Regions from separate parts of the Exiguobacterium sp. H66 genome, predicted to be linked through region 1. Evidence: riboswitches for the same ligand, from Rfam matches in the RefSeq annotation. Region 1 holds a riboswitch; the other holds the start of a gene.
The links. Region 1 has a riboswitch for S-adenosylmethionine ahead of ribD (bifunctional diaminohydroxyphosphoribosylaminopyrimidine deaminase/5-amino-6-(5-phosphoribosylamino)uracil reductase RibD). Riboswitches for the same ligand answer to the same signal wherever they lie in the genome.
Positions count from the first base shown of each region.

Region 2: it holds a riboswitch for S-adenosylmethionine, as region 1 does, so the genes downstream of both, msrA (peptide-methionine (S)-S-oxide reductase MsrA) here and ribD (bifunctional diaminohydroxyphosphoribosylaminopyrimidine deaminase/5-amino-6-(5-phosphoribosylamino)uracil reductase RibD) in region 1, are expected to answer to the same signal.

Region 1 is NZ_JACSMQ010000005.1:11,882-14,986, forward strand. Features, by position in the region: gene ribA (GTP cyclohydrolase II) at 1-260, opposite strand, end outside; gene ribE (riboflavin synthase) at 260-886, opposite strand; gene ribD (bifunctional diaminohydroxyphosphoribosylaminopyrimidine deaminase/5-amino-6-(5-phosphoribosylamino)uracil reductase RibD) at 871-1,917, opposite strand; FMN riboswitch at 2,077-2,221, opposite strand; SAM riboswitch class I at 2,373-2,477, opposite strand; SAM riboswitch class I at 2,693-2,795, shown strand; gene KNP88_RS09350 (alpha/beta hydrolase) at 2,856-3,105, shown strand, end outside.
Region 2 is NZ_JACSMQ010000007.1:128,708-131,812, reverse strand. Features, by position in the region: gene KNP88_RS12280 (M20 metallopeptidase family protein) at 1-816, shown strand, start outside; SAM riboswitch class I at 887-993, shown strand; gene msrA (peptide-methionine (S)-S-oxide reductase MsrA) at 1,101-1,631, shown strand; gene KNP88_RS12270 (ribonuclease FAU-1 family protein) at 2,122-2,667, opposite strand; gene KNP88_RS12265 (DMT family transporter) at 2,690-3,105, opposite strand, start outside.

The DNA of each region.
Region 1 (3,105 bases):
GTAAAAGCCGTTCCGTGCGGATCCGTGTTGACATCTGTCATCGGTCGGAGTTCGAGTCGTGTTGCGATATCCGGACTGACCGGGACACAGACGAGTCCTTTGCCGTAAGTGATCATGAAGTTAATCATCTCGGGTGTCGCGTGTTCCGCAAGTAACACGAGATCCCCTTCGTTCTCACGGTTTTCATCGTCACAGACGATAATCGGTCGTCCGCGTTTTAAGTCATCCACTGCTTCTTCAATCGAATCAAATCCGTTCATCATACTTCGCCTCCTAAAAATGCCGACCAGTCCGTCTTCGCATCCTTCTGCGTAAAGTGATAGAGATGTTTCGCCATCAAGTCACATTCGATATTGACGAGCGCACCCGTCTGCAAGCGATCGAACGTCGTAACTTGGCGTGAATGGGGAATCAATGAAATCGTCACCGCATCGTTTCCGACATGTTGCAGCGTCAGGCTCGTACCATTGATTGCAATCGATCCTTTCGGAATACAGTACTTGCTCCAGTCCCCTGCTTCAAAGCGGTATTCCATCGCTTCGCCGTCCGGTCGCCGGCTGAGAAACCGAGCCGTCCCGTCGATATGCCCGCTGACGAAGTGACCACCGAACCGTCCATTCGCCGGCATCGCGCGTTCGAGTTGAACGGCTGCTCCGACCCGTAACGTCTGAAGCGACGTCGCTCGGATCGTCTCATGGACCGCATCGGCCGTGAATCCGCTCTTCGTCATCGCCGTCACCGTCAAACAAATGCCATCAACGGCAATGCTGTCGCCAATCTTTGTTCCATCAAGTACTGCTGTCGCTTCAATCTCGAGCGCCAGCCCGTTCGGACGGGGGACTTTCCGTTTTATTGTGCCAAGTTCTTCAATCAATCCGGTAAACATGTCATCCTCTCCTTTCGTACATACTGGAGATGGACGTCCTGTCCGATTTGGTTCATTTTCACTAAATCAAAACGGTCTTCGATGTCCTGTTCCGTCGTCAGAGACTTTGTCCCACTGAAGAGGGACGGTGCCTGATAGAGTTCGATCGTATCCACGAGATCCGCTTCTAAAAATGCGGATTGAATCGTGGGACCGCCTTCAATCAACAGACTGCGAATACCTTGTTCATATAAAAGTTCGAGGATTTGGTCCGGTGTCGCATACGTCCCGACGAAAACCGTCACGTTCGCCCGTTCGCTTGTTCGTGGCTGTTCCGTCAACCAATACGTCGGATTCAATCCGTCATTCATGACTTGAAACTCATCCGTCAGGCGCCCCCGCCGATCGACGATGACGCGGACCGGTTCGATGCCGGTCGAACTGCGCAATGTCAATGCCGGGTCATCGATGATCACCGTGTCGCTTCCGACGAGAATCGCGTCGTGTGTCCCGCGTAACTGCCGTCCGTCAGCACGTGCCGCTTCTGAAGTGATAAAGCGTTGTTCACCCGTCGCGACCGTCCCGTTCATCGTTTGGGCGACTTTCACTGTGACATGCGGACGTTTTCGTTCGATTGCCTTCCAAAACGGTTCGTATAATGCCTCCGCCTTATCTTTTAGCAACCCGACTTCAACCTCAATCCCCGCCTGACGGAGACGTGTGATACCGCTTCCTGCGACGAGCGCGTGGCGGTCCTCTGTCGCGATAAAGACGCGCGCAATGCCGGCTTTTAGAATCGCTTCCGTACACGGCGGTGTTTTGCCGTGATGATTGCACGGTTCGAGCGTCACGTAGAGATCGGCTCCGCGTGCTGCTTCACCTGCCATGAGGAGCGCTTCGACTTCGGCATGGGGTCCTCCCGCATAACGGTGGGCCCCAAAACCAACAATCCGCCCCTGTTTGACGATGACGCAGCCGACACTCGGATTCGGGCTCGTTTGACCGTTTAACATGTGTGCTAGTTGCATCGCATAACTCATGAATGTTTCCATTTTTTCCGCTCCTTTCAATAAAAAAGACGCCTCCTGTAAAAGGGGGCGTCGTGATTGAAGGATTGACGAAATAAGCGTCTCGCGTTTCTGTTTTTACACATACAGAAACAGACCTTTCCCTGAAAACATTTTTTCAGAAAATGGCACCAAGCGCATTGTTTCGTCCTTCTCCCATCCGGACTTTACCGTCGGCCTTGGAGTCTCACCAAGTCAGCCACAGTGCGTACACTGCAGGTCGCGGGCTCATCGATTTATCAATCGCATCACCGCCGGTTGGGATTTTCACCCTACCCCGAAGAACTGGTTATTGAGTTATACAGCTCAAGACTAGCACAGGTCATTCTAAAATACAAAATGAATTGTATTTCATTCTCTTTTTTAGGAAAACATCAAAAAAAGGACCCTTCTCTTAAAAGAAAAGGATCCTTCCATCTGCACTAAGGCAGAATCCGCTCAGCTCATCTTTCAGACAAACGTCTGACGGAATTGGCACAGTACGACGTAAGAAGTCTGTTGCCGAGGTTTCGTAGGGCCAGTCCCTCCACCTCTCTCGATAAGTGCTACGGTATGAAGTTCATATGTGTGATGTTTCAAGTCGTTCTTATGTCGTGAATCTAATGCTTACACTACGGGGATTCCTTTCTCAAGTCAACCATATTTTCAAAATTAAACCAAATTACCCAGTTTATCAATTTCGACTTCTTTTTGACGTCTTGACAACGTATTTCAATCAATGCTATCCTCTTCACAATGATTATTCCGACAATCCCTATACGATATATCAAGAGTGGGCGAGAGATCTGGCTCTACGAACCCACGGCAACCTGCAACATGCAAGGTGCTCCGACCAGCAAAGCCGATGCTTTGGATGATACTTACGAGAATCTCGTAGTGCGCCTAAAGCACTACGAGTTTTTTAATAGAAGGAGGAACCCTTTATGAATTCATCATCACCTGTCCTGTTTGGCGCAGAAGCTTTTTTGATTGAACGAGGTCCAATCGGTATTTTACTGTCTCACGGTTTTAACGCAACCCCTCAAAGCGTCCGTACTGTCGGAGAGCAGTTTGCCGCCCAAGGGTTTACCGTGTATGCCCCGCGTCTCGACGGACACGGGACGAGCATCCGTGATTTCGAAGCGTCGACTGCCGAAGATTGGAAACAAAGCCTCCGCCAAGGGTTCGACGTCT
Region 2 (3,105 bases), on a different contig from region 1:
ACAGCACTGCAAGAAGACCTTCACGGAACAATCGTATTCATTCATCAACACGGGGAAGAAGTCTTCCCGGGTGGTGCCATTCAAATGATTGAAGACGGCTGTCTTGACGGGGTCGATGCAATTTTCGGTACGCATCTCGAAAATGACTTACCTGTCGGAACAATTGGCTATCACGCAGGACATACGCTGTGCGCCATCGATGAATTCGAAATCGTCGTCCACGGACAGGGTGGTCATGCGCAAGCCCCTCATAAAACACAAGATGCACTCGTCGCCGGGGCACAACTCGTCTGTAATCTCCAACACCTCGTCAGTCGGCGCGTTGATCCGTTTTCACCTGCCATCATCGCAATCGGTTCATTCCACGCCGGAACGGCTCCGAACATCGTTACTGGTGAGGCACGGATTGTCGGAGAAATTCGAACATTTGACGAAGCGCTGCGTCACCAGTTACGACAGCAGGTCGATTTGGTTGCCCGGACGACGTGTGCCGGAATCGGTGCGAGCTATTCCATCGACTTTACGACGGGTTATCCTTCCCTTTGGAATCATCCGGTAGAAACAAATCTCGTTAAAGAAGCGACGGCTTTCTTAGGTGAGGCATCTGTCAAAGAACTCAAACCGATGATGGCAGCCGATGATTTCGCCTATTATTTAGAGCGTATCCCAGGAAGCTACTTCTTTACGGGGTCCGCCAAAACGGATGGGAGTACGATTTATCCGCAACATCACCCGAAATATGAAATCGATGAACAGGCATTGCTCATCGGCGCAAAAGCCTTAGGTGCAACCGTCCTTCATGCTTTAGAATCTTAAGGATTGACTTTGTCGTTTTAGAGATGCTATTATCACATCAATGATAACGAATTTAATCAACTTCATATAACACTTATCAAGAGTGGACTGAGAGATCTGGATCGATGACGTCCCAGCAACCTGCCTTCAGTGGCAAGGTGCTACGACCAGCAAAGCGCAAGCTTTGGTTGATAAAAAGCGACGACTCCTTTTGCAACCAAGCAAAGGAGTCGTTTTCGTTTTCTCGCTGTCAGAGCACGAATGATTATAGGGCGACTACCGCCAGCGGAAAGGACGAGATATAGATGGAAAAAGCAACATTCGCAGGAGGCTGTTTCTGGTGCATGGTGACACCATTCGAAGAACTGCCCGGTATTCACGGAATTGTTTCCGGTTATACAGGAGGACAAATCGAAAATCCGACATACGAACAAATAAAAACAGGCACGACCGGTCATTCGGAGGTCGTCGAGATTACATTTGATCCGGCGTTATTCTCATACGAGCGGTTACTCGAACTTTACTGGCCGCAAACGGATCCGACTGACGCCGGCGGACAGTTCCAGGACCGTGGGACACAATACGCACCTGCCATCTTTTATCATACGGAAGAACAGCGCCTTGCTGCGATTGCTTCACGTGACGCGCTTGCTGCGAGCAATCGCTTTAAGCAACCGATCGTCACACGAATCGAAGCGGCACAAGCCTTCTACCCAGCAGAAGACTATCATCAAAACTTCCACAAAAAGAATCCGGAGCACTACAAAAAAGACCGGAAAGCATCCGGTCGCGATGAATTCATCGATGTGGCTTGGAAAGAAGAAGTATCTGTCTAAACTAAAAAAAGCCCGCTTCGTGCGGGCTTTTCGTTTGTAGATACACTCTTATGAAGAGTGAATATGCTATAACAAGAGGCAATCCGTTCGCGCTCCCCTGTCTCGCCTCGTCTTCAAAGCGGCAATCTTCCGCGCCGCTACAGCAAAGCTGCAGGGTCGCGACCGATTGCTTTTCGCGGTTCTCAAGCGATGCGAGACGGATTGCGCTCTAACACTACTCTATGATTTTCTCTGCGGTACACCCTGAAAGCTTCGTTTTTCGTTGACTCCTACGGGAAAAAGCGCGTGAACACGCGCTGCCAAGAGGCTGGCAAGACCCTGCTCGTTGTCCGTGAGGATCAAGGAGCAACGGCTTGCGCCTCGCCCGAGGAAAGCAACGAAAAAGGAAGAAGCTTCCCCCCACGTTCCTTTGTCTGCATGCTTATGTAGTCAAAAGTTTTCAATTGTCTTTTTGATAAGGTAGCCTAAAAGGTTTTGATTTCTGTCGACTCTAGTTATTCATCACATTCATTAATGTATCCTTATGGTGACGCGCTAACTTGATCAATTCAAAATCGCCCGTACTAATTTTGGCTTTGAGGGTTTCAACTTCCCCCCATGCTAACTCATACTGTTTTTTATCAATGACACCTTGAGATAAAGCATCTTCCAGTTCATCAGTATCCATTATGTACATATCACCAGACGGTAGCAGAACGATGTCTAAAAATAAGTCCTCCCACCACGGACTTCCATTAGTAAAACCACTCTGCAAACAAATATCGATATACCACTGCACGATATTTCCATCAGCATCGAACATCGTCGTGACAGCATGGTGTGCATTTGAAGGGAACTGCTGAAGCCACATGTAACCATCATCCAAAATACAGACATGTTCCTTTTCATAATGAACGTTCAAGGGATGCGATACTTGAATGGCATGCAATAATGTTACATGCCCTTTAAACTCTTCTGTCTCGATTAATGACTGTGCGTACGCTCTCTTGGTGATTCGCTTCCAATCCTCACGTTTTCCATCTCTTCGCTTTAGCATCTTCACACGCCCCATTCAACCATTACGATACCTTTTTCGACAAATCATCCGAAGATTCGATTTCTACGACTTGATACCGTTTCAACACAAAAATACCGGCTAACATCACAAGCAATCCAGCGACTTGTCCGAGCGAAAGCTCAAGTTCCGGTAAACCGAACCAACCGAACAAGTCGACACATAATGCAAAACTGAGTTGCGAAATCAAGACGACCGAAATCGCAATCGATGGACCGAGCAACTGAATCCCGCGCATCACACAAAATACGACACCGACACCGACCAGACCACCGAATAAATAAAGCGGTTCGACCGTTTGAATGTTCGAGAATGTGCCACCCCGAAATACGACTAACGCAAACAGTGAACCGATGAACCCGACAAAAAAGACGAGGGTCGTCGTCGCCCATGCCCCGAACGCATGACTCATCCGTGCAT